Regions from separate parts of the Nitratireductor sp. WH36-1 genome, predicted to be linked through region 1. Evidence: predicted binding sites of a transcription regulator. Region 1 holds the regulator's gene; the other holds the start of a gene.
The links. The regulator LexA, encoded in region 1, represses DNA repair genes until DNA is damaged. The targets are predictions, from matches to a motif close to TGTTCNNNNTGTGTTCNG.
Positions count from the first base shown of each region.

Region 2: the regulator LexA is predicted to act here: its motif matches at 2,886-2,903, upstream of def (peptide deformylase).

Region 1 covers NZ_CM178970.1:2,170,514-2,175,248, reverse strand. The annotation lists gene gyrA (DNA gyrase subunit A) at 1-1,000, opposite strand, end outside; gene AC4PTT_RS10215 (MarC family protein) at 1,232-1,864, shown strand; gene lexA (transcriptional repressor LexA) at 1,951-2,673, shown strand; gene AC4PTT_RS10205 (NAD(P)H-hydrate dehydratase) at 2,766-4,271, opposite strand; gene AC4PTT_RS10200 (P-II family nitrogen regulator) at 4,552-4,735, shown strand, end outside.
Region 2 covers NZ_CM178970.1:3,409,078-3,413,812, reverse strand. The annotation lists gene truA (tRNA pseudouridine(38-40) synthase TruA) at 1-733, opposite strand, end outside; gene AC4PTT_RS16410 (GNAT family N-acetyltransferase) at 736-1,239, opposite strand; gene fmt (methionyl-tRNA formyltransferase) at 1,236-2,171, opposite strand; gene def (peptide deformylase) at 2,309-2,839, opposite strand; gene AC4PTT_RS16395 (DNA recombination protein RmuC) at 3,049-4,308, shown strand; gene AC4PTT_RS16390 (ArsR/SmtB family transcription factor) at 4,368-4,682, shown strand; gene AC4PTT_RS16385 (MFS transporter) at 4,724-4,735, shown strand, end outside.

The sequences.
Region 1 (4,735 bases):
GAAGCGGCGTGAAGCGATAAAGCTGGTTCAGCACCACATCGGCAACGGCGTCGCGCTTCAGCTCGACCACGACGCGGTAACCCTGACGGTCACTCTCGTCGCGAATGTCGGAAATGCCTTCAATGCGCTTGTCGCGGACCAGCTCGGCCATCTTTTCGATCATCGACGCCTTGTTCACCTGATAGGGAACTTCGGTGATGATGATGGCTTCGCGATCATTGCGCGCAGGCTCGATCGAGACCTTGCCGCGCATGAGGATCGAGCCGCGGCCCGTCTCATAGGCGCTGCGAATGCCCGAACGGCCGAGAATCAGGCCGCCGGTCGGGAAATCGGGACCGGGAATGATCTCCTGCAACTGCGGCAGGCCGAGTGCGGGGTTCTCGATCAGCGCCACGCAGCCATTGATGACTTCGACCAGATTGTGCGGCGGAATGTTCGTCGCCATGCCGACGGCGATGCCACCCGAACCATTGACCAGAAGGTTCGGATAGCGCGCCGGAAGCACGCGCGGCTCGCTGGAGGAGCCGTCATAGGTGTCCTGAAAATCGACCGTGTCCTTGTCGATGTCTTCCAGAAGCTCATGCGCGCCCTTGGTGAGACGCGACTCGGTGTAACGCATTGCCGCCGGCGGATCGCCGTCGATGGAGCCGAAATTGCCCTGCCCGTCGACCAGCGGCAGGCGCATGGACCAGTTCTGCGCCATACGCACCAAGGCGTCGTAGATGGCGGCATCGCCGTGCGGGTGGTATTTACCCATCACGTCGGCAACAGGACGGGCCGATTTCACATATTTGCGGTTCCAGTGGTAACCGCTCTCATGGGATGCATAGAGAATGCGCCGATGCACCGGCTTCAGACCATCGCGTGCATCCGGCAAGGCGCGGCTCACGATCACGCTCATCGCATAATCGAGATAAGAGCGCTGCATCTCCTCGACAATGGAAATCGGCTCGATTTCGTCGGGCTCGCCCGATCCGTTCGGCGTCGTCTGGTCAGTCAAAACGTGTCACATTCTTAATGAGGAATCACATACTCTTTATATATGAGCCGTCAGCGATTCTCCAATTGAGCATCCGTTTTTGATGACGGAAATCCAACGCAATTTCAGGCGCATACGAACCTCCTGGGGATGAGCGCCTTGACAAATTGCCGCAGGAAGCGAGCCTGCGTGAAGAATGAGGGCTTTTCCCTCGCATCCAAGCTGGGCTAGAGAGGCCGCAAGGAGAACCCGATGCCTGGTTACGATACCGTTTTCAACGCCTTCGTCACATTGCTGGTAACCGTCGACCCGCCAGGGCTTGCGCCGCTCTTTCTGGCGCTGACAGCGGGCATGAACCGCTCGGAGCGCAATCAGGTGGCCGTGCGCGCAGCCATCATCGGATTCGCCGTTCTGGCCCTGTTCGGCGTCGCTGGCAGCGCCATTCTGGCCGTGTTCGGCATCACGCTTCCCGCCTTCCGCGTGGCAGGCGGCCTGCTTCTTTTCTTCATCGCCTTCGAGATGATCTTCGAACGCCGCCAGGAGCGCCACGAAAAGAGCGCCGAGCGCGCGATCACGCGCGACATGATCCGCAACATCGCCGCCTTCCCGCTGGCCATTCCTCTGATCGCGGGTCCCGGCGCCATCTCGGCCACCGTGCTTCTTTCGGGCGAGTTCAATTCAATTCTTGGCACCATTGCGCTGCTTGGCATCCTGCTTGGAACGATCCTCCTCACCTATGCCGTTTTCACGCTGGCGGAGCGCGTGGACCGCTTTCTGGGCGAAACGGGACGCTCCATCCTGACGCGCCTCCTGGGCGTCATTCTGGCAGCCCTCGCGGTCCAGTTCGTGGCAGACGGAGCCAAGGCGCTTTTCGCTGCGCCATAGGCGCTGCAACCGGACGGTTGCGGAACACAACTGGAACATATAGAGTATGTTCTGGTTTTGTTTTTAACTGATTCTCGGTGGCGCCCATGCTGACCCGCAAGCAGCACGAACTTCTTCTGTTCATCCATGAACGACTGAAGGAGACCGGAATCCCGCCCTCCTTCGATGAAATGAAGGAGGCGCTCGACCTCGCCTCCAAGTCCGGCATTCACCGGCTGATCACGGCTCTGGAGGAGCGCGGCTTCATTCGCCGGCTCCCGAACAGGGCGCGTGCGCTGGAGGTTCTGCGGCTTCCCGATTCCATCGCGCCCGGCCTCAATTCCGGCGCGCGCGGCTTTTCGCCAAGCGTCATCGAGGGCAGCCTCGGCAAGACGCCCGCGCCAGCGGCCTCCAAGCCTGCCGCCAGCAATGATGACGCGCTTTCCGGCGTCGTTTCCGTACCTGTCATGGGCCGCATCGCTGCCGGTGTCCCCATCGACGCCATTCAGCACCAGACCCATTCCATCGCGGTTCCGCCGGACATGCTGACCGGTGGCGATCACTACGCGCTTGAGGTCAAGGGCGACTCGATGATCGATGCGGGCATTTTCGATGGCGACACGGTGATCATCCGCGAGACGCAGACCGCCAATCCCGGCGAGATCGTCGTGGCGCTGGTGGATCAGGAGGAAGCAACGCTGAAGCGCTTCCGCCGCAAGGGCGCATCTATTGCCCTTGAAGCGGCCAATCCGGCTTACGAAACCCGTATCTTCGGCCCCGACCGCGTCAAGGTGCAGGGTCGCCTCGTCGGCCTGATGCGCCGCTACTGAGTTTAAGACTATCCGGGGCGGCTTCAGGCATGCCCCGGTTCCGATGCCATCCGGCATCCAGAATGCGCGCTCTTTTCAAGCTCCGCATCGGTTCAGCCAACATCGTCCGGGAAGAGCGCCTGGAAGACATGCGGAAGCATCTCGGGGAGGTCTTCCGCAATCAGGCCCCGGCCAAACATCCCGCCAGCCTCTGCATGCAGCCACACGCCGGCCGATGCCGCCTCGAAGACCGGCATGCCCTGCGCCAGAAGGCTGACCACAATCCCGCACAGAACATCGCCAGAGCCCGCCGTCGCCAGGAAACGCGATCCGTTGGTGTTAATCGCGGCGCGCCCGTCCGGGCAGGCGACGACCGTGTCCGCCCCCTTCAGGATGATCACCGCTCCTGAGCGCTCTGCCGCTGCGCGCGCACGCTCCACCTTGGACATGGAAGCGTCAGCCGCGAGATCGCCGAAGAGGCGCGCGAATTCACCGTCATGCGGCGTCAGCACGGTCGCTAAGGCGGAGCTTCTCACGGCCTCGAAGAGCGTATCGGGCGCATCGGCAAAGGCGGTGATGGCGTCGGCATCCAGCACCAGCCCTTTCAGCCCTTCATCGCGCTCCAGAAAGCCCAGCGCGAAGCTGCGCGTGCGCTCGCCTGTGCCGGCTGCCGGACCGAGAACGGCGGCTGTCGGTTTTCGCTCATCGAGGAAGGCGATGAGTTCATCCACCGCCTCCGCCTTGCGCAGCATGATCGAGGTCAGGTGCATCGCGTTCACCGACAGGGCGTTTGCAGGCGAAAGCACCGTCACGGCCCCTGCCCCGGCGCGCGCCGCGCCACGCGCGGCAAGCCGCGCTGCACCAGTGGATGCGCCACCGCCCGAAACGACGGCCACATGACCACGCACATATTTATGCGCATCGATCTCCACCGCCGGCACGCCGTCGCGCCAGAGCGCCGGACCATTCTCCCAGAGGGCGATATCCATTGATGCAAGCGCCATCTCGGCAATGCCGATATCGGCCACGACCAGCTCGCCGCACAGGCGTCGACCGGGCATGAGCAGATGCCCCGGCTTTTTGCGGAAAAACGTGACGGTCAGGTCCGCATCGAAGCAGCTGCCGAGGGGCTTGCCCGTGAGACCCGAAAGACCGGACGGAAGATCCACGGCAACCACCGGGACGCCCGCAGCCGCAACCCGCTCGATGAGCTCGGCTTCAATGCCTTCGATTGGCTTTGAAAGCCCCGCGCCATAAAGCGCATCAACCACCACCCAGCCGGTCTCGGGGCGAAAATCGGCCAGCGCCTCGGGCGTTACAAAACAGTCTTCACGCGCCCTGGCGGCATCGCTGTCTTCCCGCGGCGCAGCATCGGCGAACAGGCGGACATTCACGCCGCGCTCGGCCAGAAGCCGCGCAATGACATAGCCGTCACCGCCATTGTTGCCCGGTCCACAGAGAACCGCGACGCCGGCAGCGCCGGAAAACCGCTCGAGGATAAGATCAGCCACCGCCGCGCCGGCATTGCGCATCAGCCCGTACCCGTCATGAGGGCCGGCTGCGATGGCCGCGCGATCCACATTGCCCATTTCTTCAGGTGTCAGAACAACCATACGCATAACAAGCTGCCGCTTTCTTCGGCTCATTGCATATTTTTTAAGCAAGTCTCAAACTGCGAACCGCACCGCATGGTTCCCATCTTGCTATCCGGGGGCGCTCGCCTAGCATGCCAAAGCCGGAGAAAACCGCGTCGCGCCAATTCTCAAACGCAGAATGCAGCGTTTGGCACGCAACATGCAAGGCTCTGTCACGAGTTGGCATGTTTCGTGCTTCAACCGAACCGGAGCAATAAGGGATGCGGACCATCCGTCCCTGAACCCATTTGGAGGCCACCGAGGCATGAAAAAGGTCGAAGCGATCATCAAACCCTTCAAGCTCGATGAGGTGAAGGAGGCCCTTCAGGAAATCGGCCTTCAGGGCATCACTGTCATCGAGGCGAAGGGTTTCGGACGCCAGAAAGGCCACACCGAGCTCTATCGCGGGGCGGAATATGTCGTCGACTTCCTCCCCAAGGTGAAGATCG
Region 2 (4,735 bases), 1.2 Mb from region 1:
CCTGCGTCAGGTAGAGCCCATGCGGGGGCGCCACCGGGCCGCAGGCCTTGCGGTCGCGTGCTTCCAGCGCCCGCGTCACCGCGTCTGCGTCCCAGCCGCCTTCGCCTACACGCTTCAGCGTTCCGGCGAAGGAGCGCACTTGGTTGTGCAGGAAAGAGCGGGCCGAGGCGCGGATCTCCACAAACGCGCCGTCACGGGTCACGTCGAGCTTTTCCAGCGTCTTGATCGGGCTCTTTGCCTGACACTGGGCCGCGCGGAACGTGGTGAAGTCATGCGTGCCGATCAGCCGCTGCGCCGCCTCGTTCATGGCGTCCACATCCAGCGGCGCGGCCACATGCCAGGCATGGGCGCGGTCCACCGTCAGCGGCGGGCGGCGGTTGTGAATGCGATAGAGATAATGGCGCGCCCTGGCGGAAAACCGGGCGTCGAAGTCGTCGGCCACCTCGGCGGCCTCGATCACGGCCACGGTTTCCTTGGCCATGGCCAGCCGCGCATTTATGGCGTTTTGCACGGTGCGCGCGGTCCATTCACGCGTCAGGTTGAAGTGGGCCACCTGCGCCAGCGCATGCACGCCGGTGTCGGTGCGTCCTGCGCCAAACAGCGTAACCGTCTCACCGGAAAAGGCCAGAATGGCGTTCTCCAGCGCGGCCTGCACGGAATGATGCGTGGCCTGCCGCTGCCAGCCGAAATAGGGGCCGCCATCATATTCGATGTCGATGCGAAAACGCGCCATGGTCAGAGCCCGCCAAAGGCCGGTGCGTAGACCAGCCGTCCTGTTGTTGGTGTCGCGCCCCAAAGGGCGGCCTGCAGCGCTGCGCACTGATAGTCGCTGTCGAAGGCGGCTGCATCCTCATGCGTGTAGCCGAAACGTCCGTAATAGGCCGGCTCGCCGAGCACGATGGAAAGCGTCTCGCCGGCAGCTCTGAGACGCCGATGCGCTTCCTCGACAAGCCGCGCGCCGATGCCCTGCCGCTGGTGCTCCGGCAGAACGGCAAGCGGCGCGAGCGCCACCGCCGGAAAGCTGCCGCCGTCACTCTCGACGGTCAGGCGCGAGAAAAGCACATGACCGCAGATCGCGCCGTCATCGGCTTCGGCCACCAGCGCCAGCACGGCGTCACCCGCCGCGTGAAGAGCGGCAACAAGCCCGGCCTCGCCATCGCCGTCAAAGGCGGCGGTCAGCAGGGCATGAACCGCATCGCGGTCGGCCTCAGTCTCCGGGCGGATGGTGATGGCGCTCATGGGAGCACGGTCCCCTTCTCGAGCTTCGCGCCCCGCAGGAAGTCCACCGCCTTCATCGGCTTGCCACCGGCGCGCTGCACTTCGCTCAGCCGCACCGCGCCATCGCCGCAGGCAATCGTCAGCGTGTCGTCCAGCGCCTCACCGGGCGCGCCTTCGCCGCCGGCGAGCACCGTGCGCAAAAGTTTCACGCGTTCCGGCTTGCTGCCGAACTGCATTTCGCACCATGCGCCGGGGAAGGGCGAGAGCCCGCGAATGTGATCGTGCACTTCCTTCGCGGGACGGGACCAGTCCACCCGTGTCTCGTCTTTCAGGATCTTCCTGGCGTAGGTCGCGCCGTCTTCGGGCTGCGGCGTGAGTTCAAGCGCGCCTTTCTCAAGCGCATCCATCGCCTTCACCATCAGCGCCGCGCCTGTTTCGCGCATGGCGTCATGCAGTTCGCCGCCGGTCATGTCGGGGGTGATGGCAAGGCGCTCCGTCATGGCGACGGGGCCGGTGTCCAGCCCCTCGTCCATCTTCATCACCATCATGCCGGTTTCTGCATCGCCGGCCATGATCGCGCGCTGGATCGGAGCCGCGCCGCGCCAGCGCGGCAGAAGCGAGGCATGGCCGTTGAAGCAGCCAAGGCGCGTGCCTTCCAGAATGGCTTTGGGCAGCAGCAGGCCATAGGCAACGACAATCGCCGCATCCGCATTGAGCGCGCTGAACTCTGCCTGTTCTTCCTCGCTCTTCAGCGATTTGGGCGTGCGCACCTCGATGCCCAGCTCTTCGGCGGCGCGGTGCACGGGCGATTTGGTCAGCTCAAGCCCGCGCCGTCCGGCGGGGCGCGGCGGCTGGGAGTAGACGGCCACGATTTCGTGACCGGCCCCGGCCAGCGCCTGAAGGGTGGCGACCGAGAAATCCGGTGTGCCCATGAAGATGAGACGAAGTGCCATGCCGCGTGTCCGATGCGTCCAGTAAACGAAATGAGCGCATCAGCGCCCATGCGGGTGCTTGAAGCGGATTTACCGGTTGAAGGTCAAGCCCCGCAGGCGGAAATGCCCGTATCGGTCGCGGCAGCAGAGGGGCGGCGTCAGCCGACCATGCGCGCGGGCGGGCGGTCCTTGGCGAGTTTCCTGAACTTGCGCACCACCATGTCGCGCTTCAGCTTCGACAGATAGTCGATGAACAGAACGCCGTTCAGATGGTCGATCTCGTGCTGCAGGCAGGTGGCGAGCAGGCCGTCGGCTTCCACCGTCTGCTCTTTGCCGTCGACATCGAAGTAGTTCACCGTCACGCCGGCCGGGCGTTCCACCTCGGCATAGTAATCGGGGATGGAAAGGCAGCCTTCCTCATGCACGTTGCGCGCATCGGTGCTGGCCACGATCTCGGGGTTGATGACCACGAGCGGAGCCGGCTCTTCGTCCTTCTCGGCAACGTCGATCACCAGCATGCGAAGCGGCTCGCCAACCTGAATGGCGGCAAGGCCGATGCCCGGCGCGTCATACATGGTCGCCAGCATGTCGTCGGCAAATGTGCGCAACTGATCGTCAAAGCGCTCCACCGATTTGGAGGTTTCGCGCAGGATCGGGTCCGGAAGAAGAACAAGCGGTTTGATGGTCATGGCTGTCAGGTAAGCCCTGACCGGCGGAACGTCAATACACAATGGCTGTTCACGTTTTGATCTTATAGTGCTATCCCGAATCCACCAGATCGCCCTGTGTCCCGTTCGGACGCGCAAAGGATGATCCAAATTATTGAGCGAGCATCGGAATAGCCGAACCCGGTTTTCACCTTTCGGCCCCATGCTTCCAACATGGCGGGATAAAGCAGATGTCCGACATTTTCGCAGCACCGGTGGCGCAGCTCGGCGCGAGCACCTTCACGCTGGGGCAGCTGTTGCTGGCTGGCGGCGCTCTGCTCTTTGGTCTCATGGTCCTGCTGATCGCCGGGCTCTGGCGCGCTGCACGGGCGCGCGCGGTCGCAGCCGCGGAAGCGGCGCAACATGCCCGCGAGGCCGAGGCGCGCATGGTCGAGCTCACACGGGCGCAGGCCGAGTTGCAGGGGCGCATGGGGTCGATTGCCGAAGTGTTCGGCAACCGGCAGGCCGAACTCACCCGCGCCCTGTCGGAGCGGCTTGATGGCATGAGCACGCGCCTTGGCCAGTCGATCCATCAGCAGACCAAGTCGACGCATGAGAACCTGGCGAAGCTGCAGGAGCGGCTGGCGGTCATTGATACCGCACAGAACAACATCCAGTCGCTTGCCGGCCAGGTGGTGCAGCTCCAGCAGATCCTCTCCAACAAGCAGACGCGCGGGGCGTTCGGCCAGTCTCGCATGGAGGCGATCATTGCCGATGGTCTTCCGCATGGGGCCTATGAGTTTCAGGCCACGCTCTCCAATGGCAGCCGGCCCGACTGCGTGGTGAAGATGCCCAATGACGCGCCGTCGCTGGTGATCGACGCCAAGTTTCCGCTTGAGGCGTGGAACGCCATTCGCGCCGCCTCGGAAGGCGAGGGCGGCAGTCCCGAAGCGCGCAAGGGGGCGGAGGCGGCGTTCCGGCGCGATATCGATGTGCATATCAGGGCGATTTCGGAAAAATACCTCCTCACCGGAGAGACGCAGGACACGGCGTTCATGTTCGTGCCCTCGGAATCGATCTTCGCCGAGATCCACGAGAACTTCGAAAACCTCGTTCAGCGCGCCCACCGCGCCCGCGTGGTGATCGTTTCTCCGTCGCTGCTCATGCTGTCGATCCAGGTGATTCAGGCAGTGCTCAAGGATGCGCGCATGCGTGAGCAGGCGCATCTGATTCAGGCCGAGGTGGTGCGGCTGATGCAGGATGTGGGCCGGCTTGATGAAAGGGTGCGCAAGCTGCAAACCCATTTCATGCAGGCCAACCGCGACATCGATCAGATCCTGACCTCGACCGAAAAGGTCACCAGGCGCGGCGAGAAGATCGAGGCGCTGGAACTGGGCGCGGGCGAGGCGGAGAAACCGGCAAAGGACGACAATCGCCTTGCGCCAAAACCGCCGACCGGCGAGGGCGGTCACGGCTCCGGCCAGCTACGCCTGCGCGTCGTGGATGAATAGTTCGAATATTTTCGAAATAAGATTGACAGTGCGGGCGCTGGGATTTAGGCGTCCGTACCATGGAACTTGAAACCGCATCCTCCCAGCTTGAAGCGCTCGGCAATCCGGTGCGGTTGCGCATCTACCGCATGCTTGTGCGTGCGGGTGGCGAGGGCATGCCCGTCGGCGGGTTGCAGGAGCGGCTCTCCATGCCCGCCTCCACCCTTTCGCATCATTGCAAGAAGCTTCTGGAAACCGGCCTCATCACGCGCGAGCGGCAGGGCACCACGCTTATCTGCCGGGCGCATTACCCGGCCATGCATGCACTGATCGGTTATCTCGTGGACGAATGCTGTGTCGAAAGCTGCCAGCCCCAGAGCTCCGGGGAAAACTGACGATGGCGCGCGCCCGGACCGCTGAGCCTGGATACAGGCGCATGATTACGGCG